4 regions of the Psychrosphaera sp. HA2-10 genome follow, and region 3 is predicted to be linked to each of the others. Evidence: predicted binding sites of a transcription regulator. Region 3 holds the regulator's gene; each other region holds the start of a gene.
What was found. The regulator sigma-54, encoded in region 3, starts transcription at its own class of promoters, with help from an activator protein. The targets are predictions, from matches to a motif close to GTTGGCACGNNNNTNGNNT.
Positions count from the first base shown of each region.

Region 1: the regulator sigma-54 is predicted to act here: its motif matches at 4,471-4,489, upstream of ACZ1GV_RS09695 (FlgO family outer membrane protein).
Region 2: the regulator sigma-54 is predicted to act here: its motif matches at 2,673-2,691, upstream of ACZ1GV_RS04190 (Lcl C-terminal domain-containing protein).
Region 4: the regulator sigma-54 is predicted to act here: its motif matches at 3,282-3,300, upstream of ACZ1GV_RS11475 (nidogen-like domain-containing protein).

Region 1 covers NZ_CM146341.1:2,117,289-2,124,857, reverse strand. Annotated here, with positions in the region: gene ACZ1GV_RS09720 (CHASE domain-containing protein) at 1-63, shown strand, start outside; gene suhB (inositol-1-monophosphatase) at 116-922, opposite strand; gene ACZ1GV_RS09710 (DUF2750 domain-containing protein) at 1,108-1,467, opposite strand; gene ACZ1GV_RS09705 (YgiQ family radical SAM protein) at 1,575-3,884, opposite strand; tRNA gene ACZ1GV_RS09700 (tRNA-Arg) at 4,120-4,195, shown strand; gene ACZ1GV_RS09695 (FlgO family outer membrane protein) at 4,526-5,134, shown strand; gene ACZ1GV_RS09690 (FlgO family outer membrane protein) at 5,144-5,956, shown strand; gene ACZ1GV_RS09685 (FlgO family outer membrane protein) at 5,985-6,755, shown strand; gene ACZ1GV_RS09680 (hypothetical protein) at 6,804-7,346, shown strand; gene ACZ1GV_RS09675 (dipeptidase) at 7,441-7,569, shown strand, end outside.
Region 2 covers NZ_CM146341.1:897,028-904,596, reverse strand. Annotated here, with positions in the region: gene ACZ1GV_RS04200 (DUF2884 family protein) at 1-327, opposite strand, end outside; gene ACZ1GV_RS04195 (Lcl C-terminal domain-containing protein) at 412-951, opposite strand; gene ACZ1GV_RS04190 (Lcl C-terminal domain-containing protein) at 948-2,576, opposite strand; gene ACZ1GV_RS04185 (Grx4 family monothiol glutaredoxin) at 2,771-3,115, opposite strand; gene ACZ1GV_RS04180 (Fe-Mn family superoxide dismutase) at 3,326-3,907, shown strand; gene ACZ1GV_RS04175 (XTP/dITP diphosphatase) at 4,059-4,658, shown strand; gene hemW (radical SAM family heme chaperone HemW) at 4,660-5,844, shown strand; gene trhO (oxygen-dependent tRNA uridine(34) hydroxylase TrhO) at 5,985-6,971, opposite strand; gene ACZ1GV_RS04160 (SulP family inorganic anion transporter) at 7,204-7,569, opposite strand, start outside.
Region 3 covers NZ_CM146341.1:2,368,958-2,376,526, reverse strand. Annotated here, with positions in the region: gene mgtE (magnesium transporter) at 1-1,152, opposite strand, end outside; gene ACZ1GV_RS10870 (HPr family phosphocarrier protein) at 1,252-1,521, opposite strand; gene rapZ (RNase adapter RapZ) at 1,535-2,395, opposite strand; gene ptsN (PTS IIA-like nitrogen regulatory protein PtsN) at 2,398-2,847, opposite strand; gene hpf (ribosome hibernation promoting factor) at 2,939-3,226, opposite strand; gene ACZ1GV_RS10850 (RNA polymerase factor sigma-54) at 3,260-4,753, opposite strand; gene lptB (LPS export ABC transporter ATP-binding protein) at 4,806-5,531, opposite strand; gene lptA (lipopolysaccharide transport periplasmic protein LptA) at 5,547-6,035, opposite strand; gene lptC (LPS export ABC transporter periplasmic protein LptC) at 6,028-6,585, opposite strand; gene kdsC (3-deoxy-manno-octulosonate-8-phosphatase KdsC) at 6,585-7,151, opposite strand; gene ACZ1GV_RS10825 (KpsF/GutQ family sugar-phosphate isomerase) at 7,151-7,569, opposite strand, start outside.
Region 4 covers NZ_CM146341.1:2,515,472-2,523,040, forward strand. Annotated here, with positions in the region: gene ACZ1GV_RS11460 (sodium:solute symporter family protein) at 1-885, shown strand, start outside; gene ACZ1GV_RS11465 (hypothetical protein) at 1,044-1,481, shown strand; gene ACZ1GV_RS11470 (GNAT family N-acetyltransferase) at 1,542-3,074, opposite strand; gene ACZ1GV_RS11475 (nidogen-like domain-containing protein) at 3,353-4,756, shown strand; gene ACZ1GV_RS11480 (dipeptidyl-peptidase 3 family protein) at 4,982-6,652, shown strand; gene ACZ1GV_RS11485 (nidogen-like domain-containing protein) at 6,874-7,569, shown strand, end outside.

The sequences.
Region 1 (7,569 bases), 250 kb from region 3:
TTAGAAGAGTTGGATAGGGTGGTTAAAAAGTTATTGAGCGATAAACAAAAAAGCCAGCAATAAGCTGGCTTTTTCAATTTAGACTTCGCTGATACTTAGTATCAGGTTCCTATTCTTAACGAAGCGTGCGTAAACCATCATTAAGGTGTGGGCGTATTGATTTTAGAATCGCACCTAGTACCTTTGGTGTTGCTACAACAATATTGCCAGACTTGTCGTGGTTGTTGCCACCTTCAAAATCTGAAACTACCGCACCTGCTTCTTGCGCGATAAGCTGGCCTGCCGCTGTATCCCAAGGGCGTAGTCCAATTTCAAAAAATCCTTCAACACGACCTGCAGCGACATAACAGATGTCAAGCGCAGCTGAGCCTGCACGACGCATATCAGCTACTTGTAAGAACAAGTCATTGAATATTTTTGAATATGCTTCAATTTGATGCTTTTGCTTAAATGGGAAGCCCGTTGCTAATACCGTACCAGATAAGTCTTTTGCTTTGGAAACACGGATACGTTTTCCATCTAACTGCGCACCAGCACCTTTAGATGCCGAGAATAACTCGCCACGAATAGGATCAAATACAACCGCTTGCTCAAGGCGACCATCAACTTTTAGCGCGATTGAAACCGCAAAATGAGGAATGCCTTTAACAAAGTTTGTTGTGCCGTCTAGTGGGTCAATAATCCATTGGTATTTAGAATTGCCAGCGATTACACCGCTTTCTTCTGCAACAAATGAATGATCAGGGTATGAAGCCTGAATTGTAGAGATGATTGCTTGCTCCGCTTCAATATCTACGTTGGTCACAAAGTCATTTGCGCCTTTCAGCTCTGACTTAACCATATCTAATTGCTCATATGCTTTAGCAATAATTTTACCAGCATTTCGCGCAGCACGGACTGCGATGTTTAACATCGGTTGCATTACAATCACCTATTTTTGAAAAGAACGTAATAAAGAATAGTAGTAAAAAAGCCAAAAAAAGCCCCACCTAAACTCAAATAAAGAGAGGTGTGCGCACTAATATTCCAAATTACTAAAGAACGTTTTTTAATCAGGCGCGCATTGTAGAGATTTTTCTACAAAAGTAAACCAAATTCGACGAAAACCTATAATTTTTCTAGGTCTGCAATACGTTGACTAAACTCACCAAGCTCCAGTTCTGGACACTCACCATCGTCTTGCCAATCAAGCCCAACAATAATATTGTCTTGGCTTAAGTCTTCTACCCAAAACTCTAACCATTCCGCAACGGATATTTGCGTCGGCGTGTAACTTGCCCATTCTTCTGTACAGCTTTTTTGAGCTATAGATTCACGAGACCAAAGTAAAATAACATCTGTATCTTCAAATTGAATCGAGTCAACGATGACCCAGCCCTCAGAGTCTTTGTCGTGCAGAGCCCAAATCATTTGGGTCGCTTTTACTTCTTCAAAAAATTCATTAATTGTTGTGCTGTCATTCTTCATATTTGCTCTCTAAATTCGTTAGTGTTTTATATAAAAAGAGCCTTTTTTAAAAGGCTCAATTCAAATTGCTATTACAAAATAGGGTCGCTATCAAAGCGTAATAATATCTAAATTCGGCTAGGCTTCTTTTTTGCGGGCGGACGGCCAGAAGACTTACCTGCTGTTTTGCCCTTGGCCTTAGGCTTGTTATCAAACTGCTGCAATCCAGAATGACGTGTAAGCGCTCTTTGGCCCTTATTTGCGCCTACTTGAGGTTTACGTCCACCGTTCCCTTTACTGCGGTTCTCTTCATTTGGCGACGCAGGAGGAACTAAATGATTAGGACCATGACCAATAAGCTTAGTTAAACCCATTTCTTTTAAGGCGTGGCGGATCATTTTCCAGTTTTGTGGATCGTGATAACGCAAAATAGCTTTGTGTAGGCGTCGTTCTTTTTCACCACGAGGAATAGGCACAACGTCATTTTGCTTTTTAACTTTGTGTAACGTATCAATTTCGGTGTGATACATGGTCGTCGCCGTAGCCATTGGTGATGGATAGAAATTCTGAACCTGATCTAAGCGGAAACGGTTTTCTTTTAACCATAGCGCCAAATTGATCATGTCTTGGATCTCTGTTCCAGGGTGCGCCGCTATAAAGTACGGTATTAAATACTGCTCTTTACCTGCTTCTTTTGAATACTTTTCAAAGAGCTCTTTAAATTGGTAGTAACTGCCCATCCCCGGCTTCATCATTTTTGATAAAGGACCTTGTTCTGTGTGCTCTGGTGCAATTTTTAAATAACCACCAACATGGTGAGTTACCAACTCTTTTACATAACGAGGATCTTGAACCGCTAAATCGTAGCGAACACCAGATGCAATTAAGATCTTCTTAATGCCAGGCAATTCACGCGCTCGTTGATAAAGATTAATCGTCGGTTCGTGGTCAGTATCCATATGACTACAAATGTCCGGATAAACACAAGATGCACGTCGACATGTAGCTTCTGCTTTTTCAGATTTACAACGCAACATGTACATGTTGGCCGTTGGTCCGCCTAAGTCAGAAATAACACCAGTAAAGCCTGGCACTGTGTCTCTTATTTGCTCAATTTCGTTAATGATCGAGTCTTCTGAACGACTCTGAATAATACGACCTTCGTGCTCTGTAATTGAACAGAAAGTACAGCCACCGTAACAGCCACGCATGATATTCACCGAGGTTTTGATCATGTCATAGGCAGGGATTTTTTTGCCGTCGTATTTTGGGTGCGGAACTCGGGCGAATGGCATACCAAAAACAAAGTCCATCTCTTCTGTTTCTAATGGAAATGCTGGCGGGTTAATCCAAACGCTTCTGTCACCATGGCGTTGCATCAATGCTTTTGCGCAGCCTGGGTTGGTTTCTTGATGCAAAATTCGGTTAGTGTGTGCGTATAACACTTCATTTTGAGAAACTACTTCAAAGGCAGGCAGTTTTACATAAACTCTATCCCACGGGCGACGCAATTGAGATTTAGATTTTTGTCTGTCATACGGTTGAACAACAACGGCTTGGCTAACGCCGGTCGCGTCGGCTGCACTTTCCTGAATGGCCTCGTCTTTATTACTACAAGTATTTGCATCGTACTCTTGATAAGGATTCATTTTTGGATCTATGATGCCAGGCTTATCAATATGCGTAGAATCAATCCCTTGCCAATCCGGTAATGCTTCCTTAACAACAATAGCGGTGCCACGAACATTTTTGATTTCTTTTATATCTTCACCCTTTGCTAGGCGATGAGTGATCTCTACAAGAGGTCGTTCGGCGTTACCAAATATGAGCATGTCAGCTTTAGAATCAAAAATAACAGAACGACGAACCTTATTTGACCAATAGTCATAATGGCCAATTCGACGAAGACTTGCTTCAATACCACCAATTACAATTGGTACGCCTTTAAAGGCTTCACGACAACGCTGTGAATATACGGTAACGGCTCTATCAGGGCGTTTTCCACCTATATTGTCAGGTGTATAAGCATCGTCATGACGAAGTTTTCTATCGGCGGTATAACGGTTAATCATTGAGTCCATGTTGCCAGCGGTAATACCAAAATAAAGATTTGGTTTACCTAAACGCATAAAGTCGTCTTTGCTGTGCCAATCAGGCTGATCTATTATGCCAACACGGAAGCCTTGCGCTTCAAGCATACGGCCAATTACCGCCATACCGAAACTTGGATGGTCGACATAAGCATCACCAGTAACAACAATAACATCACAACTATCCCAACCGAGTAGGTCCATCTCTTCGCGTGTAGTCGGTAAAAAAGGTGCAGGCCCAAAGCATTCAGCCCAATACTTTGGATAATCCCAAAGTTTTTTATCGGTTTTTACCGTGGCCGCAGGCGGCTTAATTGGGGAAGTTGGTCGGGCTTTGTTTGCTTGCATTTGGACTACCTATATAGATTCAATTTCACAGTAGCTGTGAATGGACGCGCGATTATACAGACTTTTAGGCTAAAGGTGAAAAGCATTAGAGAAATTAATCGTATATTTTTTAGACACAGAGCTATCTGTTTGAGGAATAGACAAATTTAAATGATTTTATGTGGTTAAACGGACATTTATAAAATAATAGTTGCTAAAGGTTTTTGATACTGTGTAAATTAGTTCTAACTAAAATGTCCCCTTAGTTCAACTGGATAGAACAAGGGCCTCCTAAGCCTTAGATACAGGTTCAAGTCCTGTAGGGGACGCCACTACCTCCGCTTTAGTCATGGTTCAAGGCCTTAAAAGTATTCAACTAAAATGCTGTTATATTTTTAGCGCTGAGTGCGAACGCAAATTTGACTGAACATTTTAATAAAAAAGTTAAACATAAAACGAAGATTGAAAGTCCAAAGATGCGAAACGTTTAAATAACCCATAGAGAGAGTGATTTAGTAATTGGCATGGGATGTTACTTTGCTCTTCCTTGTTACACGATATAAAGTTGTGCTATGCCTGTACTATGTTGTAAGCATAAATGCGTTAATCTGGCACTTTAATTGCTTTAGTAAACTCAGTATTTCATTTTAGGCTTTAAATTTATGAAACTGTTGTTATTAATCATGGTGATTAGTTTAGCGGGTTGTACGACGATTGAGCGTCTGGCTGAATTGCAAAATCCCCCAGTAGAAAAGGGGTATGAGCAATACGAGCCAAGTCGCCAGGGCCAGTCTTTTCATTATCACGTTGAACAATTAGCTCGTCAGTTGCTAAACACGACTAATCAATTTAATGTCAGTCAGCCTATATTAGTAGGCACATTTTTGCCATCTGATACATTGTCGATGGAAACCAATCAATCCATTGCCCCTTTTGGCATTCAAATTCAAGAAAGTTTAGTGACGTTTTTAACGCAAGCCGGGCTTAAAGTCACTGAGTTTAAAGTTCAAACGCAGGCAGATATTGCGCCTACGGCTGATATTTTTATGAGTCGAAACGTAAATAGTTTAGAAAAAAATGTTACGGCCGATTACTTACTAGTAGGCCATTACATTCAGCAAGAAAATGAATTAATTGTTAATGCCAGGCTGATCGACCTGTCTGACAAGACCGTTGTTGCAGCCGCAACAGATTATATTCCAATGAATACAATGTGGAGCCATGAAAAGGTGAAACTTAAAAATGAACAACTTTATCGTGGCGAATACTAGGAGCAAGCAATGAAAAAAATTATTACCGCATTAATTGTAACAAATTTGGCCGCTTGTTCTTCAATGTCTGATTGGTCTTGGGAAGACTCTTATAGTCATGAAGAAAATATTGAACATGTAGAAGTGATCGACGAAGAACATAACATGACTGATACAGCGAACCACGATCAAGAGTTAGCTAGCTCAGCTGAGGTTGCACCACAAAAGTCTCGTATTGATAGTGAACAAGTGCCGTCGGCAAGTGACGCAAGCCTTAAGTTTCAAAACGATTACCGCCAACATTTACTGACAAGAATGAACGAAATTGGTCGAAATCAGCCAAATCGTTCAAGTCGTGATAAAAACATTAATTTTTATGTTAGAGGTTTAATGCAAGACCTAGTTTCAAACATGAAATATGTGAACGCGAGTACGCCAATAGCGGTGACCAGTTTTGTGATGTTAGATAGCAATTTTCAATACGCCGATATTTTAGGTAAGCAACTATCAGAAAGCTTCATTCACGAAGTGCACAAATTTGGCATTCCGGTTATTGATTTTAAAGCAACTGATTTTGTAAGAGTTACGCCAGATGGAGACTTTATTTTTAGTAAGGACTACCTTGAATTAGAAGGTGACTTACCTATTAAATATGCCGTTGCTGGTACGTTAACAAAACAACTTAGTGGTTATTTAGTCAACGCAAGAGTGATAGGTGTTGAATCAAAAGCTGTTGTAGCTTCAGCGCAAGGATTCTTGCCTAATAATGTTGTAAATCAGCTAGTGTCTAGTGGCTTTAATGACGGCATTCCATTAAGTAGTACACAGCGCTCAGTCGACTAATAAAATGACTCGAAGCAAGAAGGTATATATGAAATTTAATAACCTAAAAATTAAATTGTCGTTAAGCATTTGTATCGCCACTATTATATCGGCATGCTCGTTAACGCCTCAGCCCGAGGTCGTGGTCGAAGTTAAAAACGAAGATATTTGCATGAATAAAAAGGGTGATATTATCGATTGCCCGCCTAATATTGGCCAGTTCGAAGCTTTTGATGGTCCTTCTGAGAATAAGGTAATAGTCGCAAAACCAATAAAGTCACAGTACTCACCAGAACCAAAAGTGAGCTCCGAGGATAACATGGTTTATATCCCGCAACATGGCTTAACCGGCAATCAACACTCGGTGTTGCTAAGTGAGTATATCGAGCAAATATCTAACAGGTTAATAGCAAATTTATCGAATGAGACCAAGCATGCCGTTGTTGGCATTACCTCGTTTGTTGATTTTAGTAATGACTTAGGAACGTTAACGCCTGTCGGTAATATTGTGGCAGAGCATTTTACAACGGAGCTTTTTCAAAACGGCTTTACCGTTTCAGATTACAAGGTAAAAAGTGCCATAAGTGTCACGCCTCAGGGGGACTTTGTATTTTCACGCAACGCAGACAAACTCGGCGGTTCAGAATCGATGACACACGTATTAACGGGCACTATTATGTATCAACAAACAGGTCTGTTAATAAACGCTCGTATTGTTAATTTTGACAATAAGTGGGTCATATCAACGGCGAGTGGATTTATCCCTTACTTTATTTTAGATACTGTTATTCCTCAAAACGCCAAGCAAATCGTATTATAGAGTCAGCTGATGATGAAGCGGTTGCCCTGTTTACTTACGACTTTGTTAATGAGTGGTTGCGCTTCGTTACCTCCTACCGTTGTGACTAAAACGGTATTTAACGTTACTGAGTATACTAAGCATGAGTTAGATGAGATAGAAGAGCAGCGTCGTTCGTTAGGATCGCCGGCCGACTTACTCGATCCTTTTTATACCCGTCTTAAATACTACTTATTAGTCGAAGCCGATATAAATAAGCTTTATGACCGGCTAGCGCCACATATTGAAATGGCAACACCAGCACCAAAACTAAAACTGATGCCAGTTCAAGGAAAAATAAAAAAAGCGGTATACCAAACTCGCGCCAATGAAATTATCAATGAGTTTGTATTAAATCGTATCGAAGCCTATCAATTTGTTAATACTTCAAATTCATCATCAGATCGACCAGTCTGGGTTATCCAACCAGAAGTGACTTTAGAAAATAATAAAGTGTACTTAAAACTGCGACTAATGGATGAGAATGGCAATATAAAACAGACGCTTGGCAATAAATCCACGTTAACAGACTACTTCTTTTTTAATTATATAGACGGCATCCGCTTTGACTAACTAAGTTAGTTTCATATCGTTTTTAAAAGTGTTTAAATAAGAAAATCTATTCTAGCTCCGCATCTTTATTAATTATTACAAAATAGGGAATATTATGAAGTCGTTATCCGTTACTGCTATTTATGCTGCTATGGCCTTGTCATTTCTGTCATCAAGCCAAGTGAATGCCATCGAAGTGTCTCAAAAGGCCAAAGATATCGCTCAAAATACGATTATTGTTGAT
Region 2 (7,569 bases), 1.5 Mb from region 3:
CACTTTATTTAATGCGTCAAAGCCAATGTCTAAACTGTCCATGGCGATGGTGACGATTTCTGGTAGTTCTTTTCGTAAACCTAAACTAAATTCACGCAATAAGTAGCGTTCTTGATCGGTAAGTGTGATGAGTTCGCCGCGAATAAATAACTCAGAGTCGTTGTTAATTTGCATTTGAGTGCGCCCCATTTCCATAATTCGGATGTGGTCTGGCGAGATCAACAATCCAAACTTTAGACGAATTGGGCACTCTTCCGCCGTAGCTTGCGATGTGAATACTAAGCTACATAGCGTAATCAGTGTTATTAAAATACTTTTGATAGGCAAAACTTCGACCACTTATAGGTTGCGACAATCAGGCGCAATTAAACACGATGTTAAGTGTGCGAGCAACCAGAGTTTAAATCCATGTTATTCAGCGTATCTGACCATGCGTACATAGAAATCGCTATTTTTGTCGTTGCTGTCGATTCGACCATTAAAAAAGCCTAATGCCCAAGCTTCGTCTTTTTTAGTGGCTGCTGTATTAGGTGTAGAGGACCAGTAATGCTGCGCGGGGGCGCCGTTAAATATGGTTAAGTTTGTTGCAGGATTGACACAGGCACGCTCCACAATCGAAGCTAATTCTTTGATATTCGGTACTCGCCAGTCGTCAAAGTTACCCGCTTGATAGGTAGATGAGGCTTGCAACGCTTCTTGCCAAGTCAGCCTTAGTGCCTCACCAGTACAAGTTTGAGATGTGCCATTCCATTGTTGCCCAACCACGCATCGCGCCCAGGCAAGACCTGTGGTGGAGTCAATAACCATTTCCTGGCTAATATCTTCGGTTATAAAGATGTCGGTTGGTAATGTCGCGTCTTTTCCTGGACAGTCTTGAGCCCAAGCATTTGATACCGACAAATTAAACACCGCTAACAAACCGGCTAGCGTAACAGAAAGTATTTTCTTCATGGATTTCTCACTAAACGTATATATGCGCCAGATGTGCCTTTAATTGCCGAATCGTCACCATTTCTAACGTCGATTACCCATTGCAATGTTTCATTGCCACCTTCGATATTTATTTCCGATACCCAATAAAATAAGTGATTGAGTACTGCAGGATCCGGTGAGTTTGGGAAAAAGTCAGTTGGGAATAAGTTCGCTTTATCAAGTTCACCATAATCAAGAATTTGCATTAATTCTAAGTAGGTAGGCAATCGCCAGTTAGCCCCGCCACAGAAGGTGTCATCATTCACTTCTTCAATAAAGGTTTCGCTACCGCAGCTTGATGGATGTGAACAAGATAGTTGGCCGGGCAATGTGTCGTCAATGCTGTAATAATTTTCTACGCCATGTAATTCGCTGTATTGCGGAGTCGCATTAGCAACTTTAACTTCCCATACTAATCCGGTGAAATTATCACGAATACAACTAAAAACGAGTGCATCATTTGGCAGTTCATCACCGTTTATATCAAATTTTGTAAAGTCGAAGGTTTTATCGCCAGCACCACTTTTGTCAATGGCATCTCTCACTGAGTCACGACCTGAGTCTGCATCTTGATTTGGGAAGTTTACGTTATCACAAGGCACAACGTCGGTTGCGCCATAACATTCAATGACTCCAGAGTCGTGCAAACTGCCTAAATTTAGCGGGTTTACTGTGATGTTAACGGTATCTGATTCGCTATTACTGGCATTATCAATAACCGTCACTTGAAAAGTGAGTAACTCTGTTGAGTCAACGTTTGGTGCAAAAAATTCGGCAATACACTGGTCGGCATTGGTCAAGGTTACGGTAATGCCCGTTAACTGCTCCCACTGGCAAGACAAAACATTATCTATTGAAACACTGTCGGAGGCATCTAGTGTGACTTTTGTGAATTCGTCAACAATTTGATCTTGGCCTGCAGTTGCTACTGTGCCTTCTGCGGCGGCAATTTGAATGTCTATCGTGTTGGTCGCTGTTAACCCAAAATTATCAGTCACTTGTAACTGAAAAGTGTAATTTGTTATTTGTGTTACATATGGCGCTTGAAAGGTGATCTCTCTTAAATTATTTGGTGAGAGTATTTGCAGCGCAGGATTACTATCCACTTGTGTCCATTGGTAGTAGCGAATTTCACCGTCAGGATCGATACTGTCTGCAGCCGATAACGAAATAACTTCAAAGGTTTCATAAGGTGCAACAGCATCGGTATTATTAGTAATGCGCGCAATCGGCTCTTCATTAACGTTAGTAACACTGATGTTTATTGAGTCATCGACTCGTTGGCCATCTGTTGTGGTGTAGGTTGCCTTAACCACTATCATGGTATCAACATTAACCGTTGGTGCCACCAAACTGACTTCTAGTGCTGGATCTATCGGAAAGTCGCTAATACTAGGCCCTTGAGTTTGAGTCCAAATTACGGAGCCATTTTCTGGATAAATTGATGCCGTTAAGGCAAAAGTTTGCCCTTCTAATACGGTAATGTCGTTACCTATATTAATGCTTGCCAAATTGTTACCAGACTGATCGGAAGATTCACTGCCAGAACAAGCGGTGAGTATTAAGGTAAATAACAATACAAATATTAAATAATGACTTCTCATTTAATTGGTTATCCAGTTTTAACGTTATTTAATGATTTTTGTTAGGCTAAATATTAACTGCCGGAGAAACAAAAATTCATCTCTGTTGCCAATACGAAGCAATAATTACGCCAGCGCCTATTAAGGCTAGTATAAAAAAAGGCCAGTTGAATAATCAAATGGCCTTTTCTGAAGTTCAGTCGAATATAAGTTTATTATTCTGCGCTGTCTTCTTCTGTTTTATATTTTGCTGCAGTTTCTTGAATTAATGGCTGTAGTTCACCTTTTTGGAACATTTCCATAATAATGTCACAACCACCAACTAATTCACCGTCTACCCATAACTGTGGGAATGTTGGCCATTCTGCATAACCTGGTAATTCAGCTCGAATATCTGGGTTTTGCAGAATATCAACATACGCAAACGGTTCGCCCACTTGCATTAATGCTTGAGAGGCTTGTGAAGAAAAACCGCATGATGGCAATTTAGGGCTACCTTTCATGTAGATCAAAATTGGGTTTTCTGCGATTTGTTTTTTAATTTTATCAATGGTTTCCATTGCAACCTCTTCTTTATGGTAAATTTTTACACGACGACTAGACTTATGTCTGATCTTAAAAATAAAATACGGCGTTTTATAACTTTAGACTTGAAAAACAAACTTTAAGTCATATTTATTGATAACGTTACAAAACTGATACTTGAGTAAATTAGTCAAGTTTTATAATCTTATCAGCAAACATAAACAAAGCCAACGGAGACAACCATTATGGCATTCGAATTACCAGCACTACCATATGCAAAAGATGCATTAGAACCACACATTTCAGCGGAAACGTTAGACTTTCACCACGGTAAGCACCACAACACTTACGTTGTAAAGTTAAACGGTCTAATCGGTGGTACTGAGTTTGAAGGTAAGTCATTAGAAGAAATCGTTAAGACTTCTGAAGGTGGTGTATTTAATAACGCGGCACAAATCTGGAACCACACTTTCTACTGGAATTCATTAAGCCCAAATGGCGGCGGCGCACCAACTGGCGCACTTGCTGACGCTATCTCTGCAAAATGGGGTTCGTTTGAAGACTTTAAAGCGGCGTTTAACGACAAAGCAGTAAATAACTTCGGCTCAAGCTGGACTTGGTTAGTTAAACTAGCTGACGGTTCTTTAGACATCGTTAACACGTCTAATGCTGGCACTCCAATTACTGAAGCAGGCGTTACTCCGCTAATGACTGTGGATCTTTGGGAACACGCTTACTACATCGATTACCGCAATGTTCGTCCTGAATACCTAAACGGTTTCTGGGCACTTGTGAACTGGGAATTTGCGAATAGCAACTTTGCTTAATTCGTAATTATTTGAAGACATTAGTCAGGATTGAGCATTTAGCCAGCTTGATTTTTAGTCATAAAATAAATAGTAAAGCGCTGAGTTTATTGTGAACTTAGCGTTTTTTTTTGCGTATAATACCCCTCATACAAATAAGTAGGGAAAGTAAATGAAAGAGTTATTACTCGCTTCGGGTAACCAAGGCAAAGTAAACGAATTACAGGAAATCTTGAGCCCTTTTGGTTTTAATGTTGTAGCGCAGAAACATTACAATGTTGACGAAGTGCCCGAAACAGGCACGACGTTTGTCGAGAACGCCATTATCAAAGCACGTCACGCATCTAAAGTGACAGGCTTACCATGCGTTGCCGACGACTCTGGTTTGGAAGTGGATGCGTTAAATGGCGCACCAGGCATTTATTCTTCTCGTTTTGCAGGCCCTGATGCTACAGATGGTACCAATATCGATAAACTGCTTTCGGTACTTGATGGTAAAACTGTCGCACAACGTAAAGCCCGTTTTGTTTGTGTTATCGTATTTATGCGTCACGCCGATGATCCTTGCCCTATTATTTGTGAAGGCTATTGGGATGGCGTTATTGCTGAAAAGCGCTCTGGTGAGAGTGGTTTTGGTTACGATCCGGTTTTTTATCAACCACAATTAGATAAAACCGCGGCACAATTATCACCTTCTGAAAAACATGCGCTGAGCCATAGAGGCCAAGCGTTAAAGCAACTTGTTGATAAATTTAAAGAGCTAGGAATATAAGTTGCCCTCAAATTCATCCAACCGTGTGTTAATAAACCAACTACCACCTCTTTCTCTTTATGTACACATCCCATGGTGTGTACAAAAGTGCCCTTACTGCGACTTCAATTCACACGCTTTAAAAGGTGGTATTCCTGAAACAGAATATGTTGCACACTTACTAGATGATCTCAGTGCTGATTTGCATTTTGTTCAAGGCCGGCAATTACAAACCATTTTCTTTGGTGGTGGTACGCCTAGTTTATTGTCAGAACAGGCGATGGCGACACTTTTAACCGGCATAGAACAGCGTATTCCTTTTTCTGAAAATATAGAAATAACGTTAGAAGCGAACCCTGGCACCTTGGAAACTAACAAGTTTGAAGGGTTTGCGAAGGCAGGTGTGAACCGTATTTCTATTGGTGTACAAAGTTTTGAATTAGAAAAGTTGGTTCAATTAGGGCGTATTCATAACAGCGAAGAGGCGTTAAAAGCCGCTGGTTTTGCTCATAGTTCGGTGTCTACTTTTAATTTAGACTTAATGCATGGCTTGCCAAATCAATCAGTTGAACAAGCGCTGGCCGACGTGAAACAAGCCATCGCCTTAGATCCTTTTCATATTTCTTGGTATCAATTGACGATTGAACCAAACACCCTATTTCACTCTAAACCGCCTGTACTGCCAGATGACGATGTACTTTGGGATATTCAGCAACAAGGGCATGAATTATTGAGCCAAGCAGGATATGAACAGTATGAGATATCGGCTTATTCAAAACCTGGCCATCGCTGCCAACACAATTTGAATTACTGGCAGTTTGGTGATTATTTAGGTATTGGCTGTGGCGCCCACGGCAAAATCACGGTTAAAACACCGGAACCGTCGTCTTCCGTCGAAGTTATTCGAACCGAAAAGATTAAGCATCCTAAAGGCTATATGGACTTAACAAAACCTTATGCATATAAGCAATGGACAGTTGAACCTGACGAATTACCATTTGAGTATTTCATGAATCGACTGCGCCTTAAGTCTATGTTTAATATGGAAGAGTTTGAGCAAAGGACGGGGTTGGCGAAAGAAAGTCAGTTAGCACCACTAACAAAAGCTTTAGAATTGGGGCTTTTAACTCAAATTGATGCTAATTCTTACAAAACCACCAGCAAGGGAATAAGATACTACAACAACTTAGTGGATCTTTTTTTGTAACTAAGTGGTGGTTTTTAACCTCAGTAAAATTAACATTTCAACTGTGACAACTTACGTCATAAAAAAAGCGACCTTTTGGTCGCTTTTTTGTTAAACGTAGAGCTACGCATCTTTGATGCAGTCTTAGCTTCGCATTAATGTTATTTCTTTTGCGAGGCGCGAGCCACTTCTTTTTGCTTACGCTTTTGTTCTTGGCGCGCAGCAATAACTTCTTTAGCTTCTGAGCCTATATGCTCTTCACCACGCGCTTTCGCCAATTCTATTTGCTTTTGACGCTCTGCAAAACGTGCACGCTGCTCGTCTGTTACTTTGTCAATACAATGCGGGCAAGACACGCCTTGTACGTAGTGCTCAGATTTCATTTCGTCTTCGGTAATTGGCATACGACAAGCGTGGCACTGATCATACTGACCTTTGTTTAGGTCATGATCCACGGCAACACGGTTATCAAAAACAAAACACTCACCTTCCCACATGGTTTCTTCTTTTGGCACTTCTTCTAAGTACTTCAGAATGCCGCCTTCTAGATGATAGACTTCTTCAAAACCTTGTTCTTTCATATAAGCTGTTGATTTCTCACAGCGAATACCGCCTGTACAAAACATAGCTACTTTTTTGTGTTTGGCCGGATCCATATTTTTAGCGACGTATTCAGGAAACTCACGGAAGGTTTCTGTTTTTGGATTTACTGCCCCTTCAAAGGTACCAATTTGAATTTCGTAGTCGTTACGAGTATCAACTAAAATCACTTCTGGATCTGAAATAAGTGCATTCCAGTCTTTTGGTTTCACATATGTACCAACGACTTCACGAGGGTCGATGCCTTCAACACCCATGGTCACAATTTCTTTTTTCAGTTTTACTTTAGAGCGATAAAATGGCATTTCTTCATCAAAGCTTTCTTTTGATGAGATATCAGCTAAACGTGGGTCTTGGCGCAACCAGTTTAATACGGTGTCGATACCTTCGCGACTACCAGCAACAGTGCCGTTAATGCCTTCCTCGGCTAATAACAAGGTGCCTTTAACGCCATTGTCTTCCATTACTGTTTGTAACGGCTCACGTAACTCTTGAAAATTTTCTAAGCGCACAAACTTATACATTGCGCACACTACAACTTGTGACATATTTTTTTCCTCTTTGCCGCCCGAATCGTAAATCCGGAGCATTGTGGGTAAATCAGGGTTGATTTAGCGAGCGCGCATTATACGGATTAAACTTTGAGCTGACAAACGACAGATAAAAAAAATCCAAACCGCTATAACACGATTTGGATTTTACTTGTTTCAGATCAATATTTGATGATGTCGATGTTTATGCGATATCGCCAATAATTGACCTTGCAGTTTTTTTCGTTATTTAGTCTAGCTTATCCGTGGCAATTTTGTAGCGCGGATCTTCATTAACATTAATTTCAACGAATTTTTGTGCTTTGTTAAGTAAGGTACGACACTCTGGACTGATATGACGAATATGTAATTTCTTACCTGCTTTCTGATACTTATCAGCAAGTCCGTCTAGTGCATCTATACCTGAACTGTCCCAAATACGAGAGTCTTTAAATTCAATAACAACATCTGAAGGATCAGTATCCACTTCAAATAAGTTGCGGAAGTATGAAACTGAGCCGAAGAATAATGGCCCATCCAACTCGTAAACTTTCCAACCTTCGTCATCAATATGAGTACGTGCACTAATATGTGAAGCGTGTTTCCACGCAAATAC
Region 3 (7,569 bases):
CTTCCATATGGCAACAACACCTGCAATCAATACAGCCCAAATAAGACCATTTAGGAAACCGATAGCAAGCTCTTTACCGAGCAACCATCTAGAGTTTGAATCTGTAACGTGACCTACCGCCATACCACGAATAACCAAGGTTAGGGTTTGGCTACCCGCTACACCGCCCATACTGGGGACTATGGTGTTTAATACTGCTAAAAACGCCAATTCATCAAGTGTTGTTTCAAATAAGCTTGATACAAAAGCGGCGAGTAATGCTGTGAATAGGTTTACGCCAAGCCACAATGAACGCTTTCGGGTACTGTCTAATACTGGAGCAAAAGTGTCGGCTTCATCGTCAAGACCCGCCATGCTTAACATGGAGTGCTCAGCGTCTTCACGAATAATATCTACAACATCATCAATAGTAATTCGGCCCAACAACAAACCATGCTCGTCAATTACGGGGGCCGTCATCCAATCATAACGTTCGAATAAGGTTGCCACTTCGGACTCGTGCATAGATGCAGGAATCACTTCGAAGTCGGTTTCCATTACTTCTGATATCAGTTTACTAGGATTAGAGGTAACAAGTGCCGACAAAGATACTTCACCAATAAAATGATCTTGCTTATCGACTACATAAAGGTAATCGGTATTTTCAGGTAAAGACTCTTTTAATCGCAAATATCGCAATATTACGTCAACGGTCACATCGGGACGAACCGTTACTGTATCGGTATTCATTAGTGCCGCTGCAGAGTCTTCTTCATATGACATCACTCTCTCTGCGCGCGCTTGATCTTGTTTATCCATGCTCTTCAGCACTCGACGATAAACAGCATCGGGCATACTTCTTAGTACTTCTGAAAAGTCATCGTCGTCAAGATTAGTAGCAGCCTCAGCAACTCTTTCCGGTTCCATTGCTCGTAATATTGGATTACGAACTTCATCGGAAAGCTCTTCTAAAACGTCGCCTTGAATACTACTGTCAATGAGTTGCCAAATAACGGCACGACTTTTTGGAGGAGAAGAATGTAACAACAGTGCAATGTCATTTGCGGCCATAGAATCAAGCATATTCCGCACACGAACAAACATACCGTCACTGATGGCAGTATTAAGTTCATTAATAGGAATTGTATATTCTTGTTCTAGTAGTTCTGGCATTTCTTGAGCGTAGGTTTCTGTTGTTTACCTTGTGCACAAGTCTAACTTAGATTAGCGTTTTATGATAGTAACTGGTTGTTTTTGTAGCGAGATAATTAGTTATTCAGATTCATCAAAACGATTAGAAATAAGTTCACAAATAGCTTCGAGAGCTTGCTTTTCATCGCTCCCAGTTGCGGTAACGTGTATCTCTTTACCTTGATTACTTGCAAGCATTAGTAAGCCCATGACGCTATCCGCACTGGCGGTTTTATCACCTTGTTGTATTTGAACTTTTGCATCAAATTGTAAGGCGAGTTGCGCCAATTTCGTCGCAGCCCTTGCATGTAACCCAAGCTTATTCTGGATTGTAATTGTTCGTGATAACACTGGGGTTGTGACCTTACAGTTGCTCTAAATAACGGCTCATCTCTCGATGGCGAGTTTTTACATTTTTTCCACGAGAACGGAATTGCTCAGCTAGCGTTTCAGCAATATATACAGACCTATGCTTTCCTCCGGTGCAGCCTATTGCGATCGTTAAATAACTACGATTATTACGCTCTAAGTGAGGTAGCCAGGTGGACATAAAGTTATTGATTTGAAATATGAATTTATTCACAAGTGGTTGACTAGAGAAAAAATCTTTCACAGGTAAGTCTAAACCGGTTAATGCTCTAAGCTCTGGTTCCCAATGAGGGTTTGGTAGAAATCGAGCGTCAAATACAAAATCGATATCATTTGGTACACCATATTTAAAACCGAAGGACTCGAACGTAATAATAAGTTCTTTATCAGACTTCCCTAATATCTTTTCTCTCACCATCTCGGTTAGTTGATGAACATTTAAATCCGAGGTATCAATATATAAATCTGCTCTAGACGATAACCCATCTAAAAGCTTACTCTCCTGTGCGATTGCATCAGGTAATGACGCATCACCTTTGGTTAAAGGGTGTAGGCGTCTTGTTTCACTATAGCGACGAATTAATACGTCATCTTTAGCATCTATATATAGAACGGTCGTCTTTACGCCTTTAGGTAAGAAATCTAAATTATCCATTAACTCTTGTTCAGAGCTGGGTAAGTTTCTAACGTCAATACTGACGGCAACTTGAGGATAATTTTTAGATAAGGAGTGTGATAATGCAGGTAATAGATTAACCGGTAAATTATCTACGCAATAGTAGCCTAGATCCTCTAGTACTCTTAATACGACAGTCTTCCCTGAGCCTGAACGGCCACTAACGATAAATATATGCATGATTAAGCAGCTTCAATTATTTGGTAAAGATCATTATCAGTTTCGGCGCTTCTTATTTTACGAAGCATTTCTTTATTATCAAAAATCTCTGCGATTGATGCTAACGTATTTAAATGCACATCACACTGATCTTCGGGAACGAGTAACGCAAAAAATACGTCAACTGGTCTATTGTCTATTGCATCGTAATCAATGCCAGGGTGGATAACAATTAATACCGCCACTGGGCTTTCATTTGGTTTTATTTTTCCATGAGGAATAGCAACGCCATTTCCTATTCCTGTGCTTCCCAACTTTTCTCGATTCATCAAACTCGAGAGTATATCTGTGCAAGTGAGATCTGGTAATTTTGTACTCGCGATCTCTGCGATGTGTTCGAGGATCTTTTTCTTGCTTTGGCAATCTGTCAGCACTTTTGTGCACTCAGGTCGCAGGAGTAGCTTTACATTCATGGTTATCTTTTACTGCTTTACTCTTTTGATTTAAATCTCAAAAGATTGGTTAAAAGCACCGTCCATGGCGCTTTAAAATTAATAAAAAGAGTTAATGTCTAGTTAACTTTTCTTTATGTTTAATTACTTGACGGTCAAGTTTATCAATTAAGGAATCAATTGCAGCATACATATCAGTATGCTCGGATGCCGCAAATAGTTCACCACCATTTACGTGCATGGTTGCTTCTGCTTTTTGGTTGAGTTTCTCAACGTCTAAAATCACGTGGACGTTATTAATATGGTCAAAATGACGTTCTAACTTTGCAAATTTCGTATCAACATACTCTTTTAAAGACTCTGTTGCATCGACATGACGACAAGTTAAATTAATTTGCATATGCACTTCCTTCTGAATTGATAAAATGGATTGTTAAACCAATCGTTTTCTCTGGTTTGAAGGGGGAATGTTTAACGATTCCCGGTATTTTGCGATAGTTCTTCTGGCTACTTGGATGCCCTGTTCGGCCAGAATATCAGCAATCTTACTGTCACTTAACGGTTTTGCTTGGTTTTCTGCAGCAACTAACTTTCTTATTAAAGCCCGTATTGCAGTGGATGAACATTCACCACCATTTTCGGTGCTAACGTGGCTAGAAAAGAAATACTTTAACTCAAAGATTCCTCTGGGAGTGTGCATGAACTTTTGTGTTGTCACACGCGATATCGTGGACTCATGCATATCGACCATTTCTGCTACATCATTTAGAACCATTGGTTTCATCGCCTCTGGTCCGTATTCAAAAAATGCTTGTTGTTGTTGCACGATACAATTAGATACCTTCAATAAAGTGTCGTTTCTGCTTTCTAAACTTTTAATAAACCATTTTGCTTCTTGTAAGTGTGAACGAACAAATTGCGCATCAGAGCTATTGGTTGAAGTTTTAGACAGTGAAGCATATTGTTCGTTCACTTTAATTTTAGGCATAGAATTAGGATTTAGCTCTACTAACCAACGACCTTTTTTCTTTACGACGGTAACATCTGGAATTACATAGTCAATTTCGTCTTTTATAACTAGGCTTGCGGGATTTGGATTCAGTTGTTGAATCAAGTCTAGTGCTTCTTTTAATTCTGATTCTTTTAATCTTGTTTTGCGAATTATAGTGCGATAATCACGGTTCGCTAAGAGGTCGATATTTTCAGCAATAAGTTCAATAGCCTCTTCACGCCAAGGTGTGTCAGGACTATATTGCTTTAACTGAACCAACAAGCACTCTTGTAACCCTCGCGTTGCAACACCAATGGGATCAAAGTGTTGGATGCGTTTTAAAACCGCTTCAACTTCCTCTATCTCAACATCTTCTATGTCTACAGACTCAACGATATCCTCAACAGATACCGTCAAAAAGCCTTTGTCATCAATAGCATCAATAATGGCTGTTGCAATAGCTAAGTCATGTTCGGAAAAAGGGGATAGATTTAATTGCCATTTTAGATGGTCTTGAATATCAACAGTTGTTTCACCTTGATAAACGGTGTCTTCACCGTCGTAAGCAGGGCCTGAGCTTGCAGGAGCTGCGCTCATGTAGTCATCCCAACTGGAATCTGTGGGCAAGTCATCACTTATGGTCTGATCTTGTATATTTTCGTTTGTATCGCGTTCTTCTCGCGTCCACTCGATATCGTCGTCGTTAGATGAAACAGAGGCTTCATTTTCATGACGATCATGGTTGTCCTGTGGTAAATCGATTTGTTCAACTGAGCCATGCTCTTCATCAGCTTCCAACAAAGGATTACTATCCAAGGCTTCTTGGATCTCTTGTTGCAATTCTAATGACGACAACTGCAACAGACGAATAGCCTGCTGTAATTGCGGGGTCATTGTTAACTGCTGACCCATTTTAAGTTGTAATGTTGGTCTCATTTGATCCCAGTAAAGTACTGACTAAAATAAACTTATTCGTGCTACCAAAATATCAAAGTTTGAACTGGTCACCAAGATAAACTTTCTTAACTATGTCACTTTCTAGCACTTGAGCCGGAGTTCCCTCAGCAATAAGCTCTCCATGACTAACGATATAGGCTTTTTCGCAGACATCAAGTGTTTCACGGACATTATGATCGGTAATAAGTACACCAATTCCCTTTGCTGTTAATTGTTGAATTATTTTCTTTATATCTATGACAGATATAGGATCAACACCCGCAAAAGGCTCATCTAATAGAATAATTTTTGGATCGGCAGCCAATGCCCTTGCAATTTCTACGCGGCGTCGCTCACCACCAGACAATGCCATGCCAAGACTATCGCGAATATGATCAATATGGAATTCAGCAATTAAGTCATCAAGCAAATCAGCTTGTTGGTTTGCATCGATATCTTTTCGCATCTCTAGTACCGACATTATGTTTTGTGAAACTGTCAGCTTTTTAAAGATAGACGATTCTTGTGGTAAATAACCAATGCCTTTGCGAGCTCTTACATGCATCGGTTCGTGACTCAAATCGATATCATCAAGCTGAATTAAGCCTTTATCGTTAGGCACTAAACCAACAATCATGTAAAAAGTTGTTGTTTTACCGGCGCCATTTGGTCCTAACAAGCCAACTACTTGACCAGCTTCTACCGACAAGCTCACATCTTTAACAACTTGACGACTTTTATAGGATTTGGCTAAGTGCTTTGCCACCAACTTGGTCATATTTAATTTCTCTACTTAATTATTTGGCTGTGTTTTTTTCGTTTTTATCGTAGTAGTTACACGACCACCTGTGGACTTGTCGCCATCAGCTTTGACTCTTTGTGCATTTAAATCAAATACGATATTACCACTTTCAACAATCGAGCTACCTTGCTTATATTTAGCTTGGCCATTCAATTCTAAAATACGCTCATTAATCATATAAACGACTTCTAATGCTGTGGCCTCTAATGCTTCGTTATTAGGATCATTTTGCAAAAAGCGAGCAGGTTTGCCTTTTGCTATTAGTTTTTCGCCTACGCCGTCTTTTGTAATTACATATAATTCATCAGCAGTGATCGTGAGCGTCCCTTGTTGTATTTTTACGTTACCGCTGAAATACATAGTGTTATTTTTGTAATCAAGATCTTGGTTTTTAGAATCAATAATCAGATCGTCGTTAGCAAAAGCGTTAACGCCAACAAACGCAAGCATAACAAGCGTCATCTTGATGAATTTAGTCATTTTTCGTCCCTTTTAAAATTGTTCTTACGTGATGTTTAAGTTTCACTGTTTGAGCTTTAAGATCGGCAGTTAGACCTTGCCCTTCAATAGTTGTTTTTTCACCGCGAATTATAATTGGCTTGTCGGTCTCAACGACTTGAGTGTCGAGATCTATTTCTAAGTATTGGGTTTCAATACTGGTTACGAGTTCGTTATTGGTTAACTGGTACATTTTAACGTTACTGTCTAAGGTTAGTCGGCCATCTTGAACACTGCCAAGATCTGCGGCTAATCGCCAAAACGGAGCATTGTTTTGATAAATAATAAATTCGGGCTGCTCGAAGTAAGTCAAAGCTAACTGGGCGTAGTGTTCCATTTTTTGTGAGAACACCTCTTGCTTTAAAGTACCGTTTTTGTCGAACATTTCTTGATGCAGTAATGTTGCAGTGAAGTCAGGCGTTAACACAGGCTCTTCTGAGTCATCAGCATTACTTTGATTGGTAAAAGCTGGAAACCAAAGGTAAAGGCTGATGCCAACAAAAATAAGGAGAACAAGTAATCTAAGTCTCATTAGGTACTTGAACCTTCAAAATTACTGGTAATAAACGCTTCACCTTTTTGTGCCATGATTAGCAGATCGGTTAACTCGCGCACGGCACCTTTTCCGCCATGAGTAACGGTACAGTAGTGTGCAATCTCTTTTACATAAGGATGGCCGTCGGCAACTGAAATAGCCAACCCGACTTTTTGCATCACTGGTACATCAGGGAAATCATCACCAATAAAAGCAACTTGTGATGGGGTGACGGATAAGTCTGCACACAGTTGATCAAAACCGATTAGTTTTGTTTCCATACCTTGATATATGTATTTCACGCCTAGGCTTGTCATTCGGTCTTCAACAATTTTAGAGCGTCGCCCGGTAATGACTGCAACTTCACATCCTATATTCATTAAAGACTTAAGCCCGAAGCCATCTTTTGTATTAAATGCTTTGAGTTCTTCACCGTTATTAGCCATGTATACAGAACCATCTGAAAACACGCCATCAATATCACAAATAAGCAATTTAATATTCTTAGCGCGAGCACTGACGTCAGTTGAGACTTTTTGATACCAGGTTTCAAATCGTTTCATTAAATAACTCCAGCCTTCAGTAAATCATGCATATTAAGCGCACCGATGGGTTTGTTGTGCTCGTCAATGACAAATAAACAACTAATTTTTTTGGCTTCCATTAAAGTTAACGTTTCAGCTGCTAATACGTTGGCTTTTGAAGAGGTAGCGTTTGTCGTCATTATATTGGTAATTTTAAGATCCGTTTTAAATGAGTCATGATCTAACCAGCGGCGTAAATCACCGTCGGTAAAAATACCAATCAAGGTGTTGTCCTTGTCGGTGATACCAGTCATGCCAAGACCTTTGGCGGACATTTCGATTATCGCTTCTTTTAAGGTTGCTTGATCGCTAACAACAGGGATGCGATCTTCTGTATGCATTATATCTTTGTTTGTTAGTAATAACTTACGACCTAAAGCACCTCCGGGGTGGCTTA
Region 4 (7,569 bases), 150 kb from region 3:
GGTTACGCGTTAGTATTTATCGCTCTGTTATACACAGTAGCGCCTGCTGTTGGTGCAATGGCTCGCCTTAACCTTATGAATACTGTAGAGCCCGTTGCTGGTCAAAACCTAGAGTATGCTGAGCGTCCTCAGTGGTTTAAAGATTGGGAAAAAACAGGTCTATTACAGTTCGAAGATAAGAACGGCGACGGTAAAATCCAATACACAGCAAATGCTGAAACTAATGAAATGACTAAAGTTGATCGTGACATTATGGTATTGGCGAACCCTGCTATAGCAAACCTACCTAACTGGGTGATTGCCCTGGTGGCCGCAGGTGGTATTGCAGCGGCACTATCAACCGCCGCTGGTTTATTGTTGGCAATATCCTCCTCTGTTTCCCATGACTTAATGAAAGGGGTGTTAACTCCTAATATTTCTGAAAAAGACGAACTCATGGCCGGACGAGTAGTAATGACCATTTCCATTATTGTTGCAGGTTACCTTGGTTTAAATCCGCCTGGCTTTGCCGCAGGTACCGTTGCGTTGGCCTTTGGTTTAGCTGCATCAAGTTTATTCCCGGCATTAATGATGGGTATATTCTCTAAAAAAATGAGTGGCACCGCTGCAGTAGCAGGTATGTGTGCAGGTTTAGGCGTGACTATGTTGTATGTATTCCAACATAAAGGATTCATGTTTATACCGGGCACTTCATTCTTAGGTGGCATGGAAGAAAACTGGTTCTTAGGTATTTCGCCTAATGCCTTTGGTGCTGTAGGCGCTATTGTGAACTTCGCAGTTGCATTTATCATGCTTAAGTTTACCGGACCTGCACCACAAGAAATCCAAGACATGGTAGATAACTTCCGTGTCCCTCATGGAGCTGGACAAGCGCACGCACATTAAACATGTGTTTTACCCTTTGGCTTCCCATTTGGATTTACACTTGGGAAGCCTTTTTTCTGGTAAATTGAGTTATTTAGTTATTTAGTTATTTAGTTATTTAGTTATTTAGTTATTTAGTTATTGAGTAAACGACTCAAACAAAGCAACCGAGGTTTAACATGAATAAACACACAAAAATGGCTTTATACGTAGCGCCTTTTTTAATATTGGGTGGTTATATTTTGTCTGATATGTGGGTAGAAAGTCAGGCTGCCAAAGACAAAGTTGTGATCATGCAGCAGCAAGGTATATGCGATGTTCTAGAGCAAATCTGTGTTTTAGAAGCGGGTGATTTACAATTAAACATTTACGATAAAAATGGCGAAACCTACGTAAACTCTACTTTTGCATTAGATGCAGCCACTTTATTTATTGTTAATGATAACGGTGACGCCATTGAATATTCATTAGCACAAGTGGACAACGCTTTTTATTGGAAGCTTTCCACACCTATTCGAGCGCAATTAACTAATCCTGGTGATTCAAGAACTATGCGTGTAATCGCTCAAATAAAAGGTGGAAAATATATTAGCGAATTTGTGACTAAACGAACGTAATGCAGCCTAAGTCTTAGCTTACAGCTGCATTGTTAGTTCAGGCCTCTTTAATTCCAGCTATTACTGCTGTTCATTTACTAACAGCACTTTGTATAAATCTTCACGGCGATCTTTTAAGTTTCGTACCGTACCCTCACTGTGCAATACCTTTAATTTGTCCATATCTAAGTCACTAAACAGCAGCATTTCTGTATTCGGCGTTGCTTCATTTAATGTTGCATCATGTGGAAACGAAAAGTCCGACGGTGTTAGTACCGCAGATTGTGAATATTGCACATCAAGGCTTTCAACCTCTGGTAAATTACCCACTGAGCCTGCGATTACAACATAACATTCATTTTCAATGGCTCGAGCTTGCGCGCAATGACGTACTCTTAAGTAACTGTTTTTTGTATCTGTCCAAAATGGCACAAATAAAATATCCAAGCCTTGTTTGGCTAGGATTCTTGACAGCTCAGGGAACTCAACGTCATAACAAATTTGTATTCCTACACGTCCTGCATCAGTATCAAATACGGCAATTTTATCACCGCCTTGAATAACCCAATCGTTTTGTTCATGAGGCGTTATATGAATTTTTCTTTGCTCGTCTATTTTTCCGCTTCGATGACACAAATAACTAACGTTATAAATCTTGTCACCTTCAGCCAGAGGCATTGAGCCGGTAATAATATTGGCGTTGTACTCGATTGCCATACGCGACATGGCGTTTTTAAATGTTTCTGTATATTCAGCTAAATAACGAATAGCTTCTGTTTGATTACTTTGTTCGGTTAAGCCCATTAGTGGCGCATTAAAAAATTCTGGAAATAGAATAAAGTCACTTTGGTAATCTGATACCGTATCAACAAAATATTCCACCTGTTTCAACAATTCTTCAACTGACTCAACACAACGCATTTGCCATTGAACAGCTCCAACACGAACAATAGATTTAGTGGACTCAAGCACAGTATCGGTCGGCTCAAACATTATGTTGTTCCACTCTAATAAAGTGGCATAACCGACTGAGCCCTGATCTTCAGGCAAGTACTTTTTAAGTAAACGTTTTACTTGGAAATCATTGGATAGCTGAAAGCTCAAAATAGGGTCGTATAATTCTTTGTGATCTACTTTTTCAATGTATTCCGTTGGTGACATTTCATCACTGTAGTTATGATAAAGCGGAATTCGACCGCCTGCTAAAATCGCTCTTAAATTGTATTGTCTGCACAGCTCTTTCCTTGCATCGTATAATCGTCGGCCTAGTCGCATGCCTCGGTGTGTAGGTGATATAACAACATCAAGGCCGTATAACGCATCACCTTCCTCATCGGAGTAAACGCGGTCATGACCATCAACAATATCCTCATAGGTATGTGGGTTTGAAAAACGTGAGTAATCAACTTGCACGCTCAATGCAATCCCAACTAACACACCATCATCAACAATTCCGATTTGCCCTTCTGGGAACTGATCTATTAATCTAAAAATAGTGTGAGACGGCCATGCTCCGCCAAGGTCTGGGTAAGCTCGATCCATTAAGGTCTTAATTTCCGGGTATTGCCCTTTAGTAAGGTTACAGATCTCTAAATGCGTTTTTTCCACAGACATACCTACTCCAATTATTAAAATATCTTTGCATTAACACGTTCAAATACTTAAACGCATTTATTTTAGTTCAATAACAACCGTTGTTATTCATAAAACCATTGTACCCAATTAAAATACAACCTGTTGAAAACCCTAGGTTTATTGTCGGCTATTTTTACACCAATGAAAACAAATCAAATAAAAAACATTTAAATCAACAACTTAACGGTTGGCTTTATTTTTGCTTTGTCGCAACTAGATACATCATATTTTAAAACTCTAATAAGGACATCTTTTGAATGAAGTTTATTAAAACGTTATTTTGCGCTGTGGTGGTATTTCTTGCACTATCGCAAGAATCCAAGGCTGACGTAATATTAACCGGCATGGGCGGTGAATTAGGGCTTGGCGTGCAAGCGTTACCTCTTGTTGATGACGGCTCTAGCAATGAATTAAACCTACCTTTTAATGTTAATTTTTTTAACAATTCGTATAACACATTTTTTGTGAACTCTAACGGTAACCTAACTTTTGGTAATGGTTATAGAGACTACACTCCAGAAAGTTTTGAAACCGTTTCTGCTCCTATGATTGCACCTTATTGGGGTGATGTGGATGTATCTTGTGGTTCGGAAGAAAACCCTAGTTGCGGAAATATTTATGTTGGATCGCCAGAAGAAGGCGTTACAGCGGTAACTTGGTATGACGTTGCTGAGTTCGGGAATTCAGGATCTGGTGAACGTAATACGTTCCAAGCAGTACTCATTGATCGTTCTGGTGACACCGGTGTAGACGGCGACTTTGATATTGAATTTCGTTACCAGCAATTAGAGTGGGCCGATAGTGCGCAAGCCGGTTTTGCGGCGGGCAACGGTTTTAATGGCGGTGGCCCAGGCGATGGTTGTGAAATCGACTGTGAATGTCCGGGTGGAGACTGTGAGTGTCCAAATGGCGATTGTGAATGCCCTATTGAAGAATGTGGCCCTGTAAATTTTCCACAAAGCATCCCGACTCCTCAAGTGGCAGAATTAGCGTCTAGCGAACTTGCTGTTGAAGATATTGAGTCGGTAAATTACTACTCACTTCCAGGTGCATTAACGCAAGACGTTGTTGAGTTGGCTAACACTTCAAATACTGGTCAAGACGGTATTTGGACGTTTTCATTCCGTGATGGAACGTTTTTAGAACCTGGCCAAACTCCGTCAAACCCAATTATGCCAATTTCTGAGGGTGAAAATGGTTGGGGATTTGATTTCGACGTAGACTTTGGTGAAATCGTATTTATCGACCCTGATGTTGCTGTTGGTTATGACTACTTTGTTGATAACGGTTCTAGCTTTGCTTCTGTCATTTTACCTAGCGGTTTTAATGCAAACTACGAATTATGGCTATTGGTTAATGGCGTGTGGGAATTCTCTGCTTTCCTAAACGCAGACGAGCAGTATTTCTTTGGTGGAACAGGTGTTACTGAATTCCGTATTTTAGGTATTGATATCTCAAATATGGTTGACCCAACAGACTCAAATGCATTTGTTACCGGCCTTACATTTACTGGTTCGGGTAATCAACAAATCCGCCAAGTTCCTATCACTGAGTTTGTGGCAGATGCCACCGATGTAAGTGAGCCTAGCCCGTTACTACTGTTACTTCTTGGCTGTGGTTTTCTTGCACTACAACGTAAGAAAAAGGTAAAAGCGGCGTAAACGCTAAATATCTTTTAAACAAATACTTTTTTAAAGGGACTTCGGTCCCTTTTTTGTTGCCAATTTTTCTACAATTTCATGATCAACTTGCTTTAAAGAATGCAAGTTAGTGTTAGAAATGATAAAAACGACAGATACTCTACGCTGCTATTATTCTTTTTAAAAAATTTGTTGGCGTACTATAAATTTTAATAACAACAAAATATTATTCTCCTGAGGTTCAATATGAAAACCCAACTTAAGCAAATAGCGTTAACTGCCATCGCTGCTAGTTTGTTAGTGGCCTGCTCTAAAACACCATCTGACTCTGACGTTAACTCGAACGGCCAGCAAACTGTTGAATATATTGGTGAGCAGTCACGACTCGATATATACCACCCCGTTGAGCTAACTGCTGATTTAAGCCACTTAAGTCAAAAACAACAAGAGATGCTGGGAGTTCTTATTGATGCATCTGAAATTATGGACGATTTATTTTGGTTACAAGCCTTTGGTGAAGACAAAACTGAGTTTTTAGACAAGATTAAAGATCCTAAAGTACGTGCATTCGCAGAAATTAACTACGGCCCATGGGATCGATTAAACGGCGACAAATTATTTTTATCTGGCTACCAAGAAAAGTCTCCTGGCGCAGAGTTTTATCCTGCGGATATGACCAAATCTGAGTTTGAGAAGCTAGAGCTTGATAATAAAGATGGTTTGTATTCAGTGATTAAACGCAACAAAAAAGGCAAATTAGAAATCGCACCTTATCATCAAGAATATCAAGGTGAAATGCGCCGTGCGGCTTCTTTGTTAATTACCGCAGCATCTTATGCAGAAGACGAGGAGTTTAAAAACTACCTTACTATGCGTGCTGAAGCATTAGTAACCGACGAATATCAAGCATCAGACTTTGCTTGGATGGACATGAAGAACAACCCAATTGATGTTGTTATTGGACCTATTGAAACTTATGAAGACCAGCTGTTTGGTTATCGCGCGGCATTTGAGTCTTATGTATTGGTAAAAGACATGAGCTGGAGCGAGCGATTAGCGAAATACGCAGCCTACTTACCAGAATTACAACAAGGCTTGCCAGTTCCTGCAAAATATAAAGCAGAAACGCCGGGATCAGATGCCGACTTAAACGCCTATGACGTTATTTATTACGCGGGCCATTCGAACGCCGGTAGCAAAACCATTGCGATTAATTTACCAAACGATGAAGAAGTACAACTTCAAAAAGGCACGCGACGCTTACAGCTTAAAAATGCCATGCAAGCTAAGTTTGATCACATATTAGTACCAATTGCAGAGCAATTAATTGTGCCTGAGCAACGTAAAAATGTCACTTTTACTGCGTTTTTTGCCAATACTATGTTCCACGAAGTAGCTCATGGTTTAGGCATCAAACAGGTCGTTGGTTCTGATCAAACTGTACGTGGCGCGTTAAAAGAACACGCTTCAGCACTTGAAGAAGGCAAAGCGGATATTTTAGGTCTGTATATGATCCGTCAGCTACTTGAAAAAGGTGCGATTGACGAGGGTACGCTTGAAGACTATTACACGACATTCATGGCCGGTATATTCCGCTCTGTTCGTTTTGGCGCATCAAGTGCCCATGGTAAAGCCAACATGGTTCGCTTTAACTACTTTAAAGAGCAAGGTGCTTTTAGCCGTGATGAGCAAGGCTTTTATAGCGTTGATATCGACAAAATGAAAGCAGCCATTGATGGATTATCTAACATCATCTTAAAACTTCAAGGTGATGGTGATTATGACGGCGTTGCTAAATTAGTAGCCGAAAAAGGACTAATTAACGCAGACCTAAAAGCTGATTTAGCAAAACTGACTAAGGCAAACATACCTGTGGATATTACCTTTAAACAAGGTAAGCAAGTGTTAGGCTTATAAACACACCGTTTAGTGTCAGTTATTTTTACAATAGCTGACACTTTATAAATTTTATCAAACACTTATGTGTGGTCATTTAAAATTAAAAACACTCTCTATGGTAATAATATAGGGCGATTGGCCATAGCAGTGTAATTAGTTCTACTGCACCCCATATATATGGCGTAAAGCTTGCTTGTTGAAAGTAGAACTCAAATTTCATTTAAAAGGACTTTTTCCATATGAAAAATAAATCCCTTTCTTTAATCGCAGGTTTAATGATTGGCTTATCGCCATTCGTTTCAAATGCAGACCCTATTCTTACCGGTTTCAACGACGTAGGTATTGATGCTAATTCAACTACATACGGCAGTGAAATAATTAATCAATATCATGACATTAGCGGCTTATTTTTTGGTACTAAAACCTTTAAATATCAAGACACATTAATCAATACGGCCTCAGTATCAAAAGATGGTTATGTAAGTGCTGTTCAAAGTGAAATTCCAGTCCTTCTGGATAGCCCGCTTGACTTTGCAATTGGTGGCCCTAGTGACTTTGGTATATTAGCGCCATTCACTAGTTCTGTGGATCTTAGTTGCGATGACTGCGGTTCTGTTTATTTTGGAATAAGCGACGACTATTCTACTATTGCCTATACTTGGGATGGTGTTGCTGAAGCAGGCAGTGAGAGCCAAGCACGAAATACTTTCCAGTTAGTTATTATCGACCGTACAGATCCAAGTAACGTTACAGAATGGTTCAATGATAGACCCGTTGCGACGGACTATGATATTGAGTTCAGATACGGACAATTAGAATGGGACGGTTCACTAGGTAGTGCTGAAGACATCGGCGTTGCTGGCATTATTACTGAAATAGACGGCGTTGAGCAGAGCACTTTGTTGCCTAAATCAGGCACTGTAGGTGTGACAGAA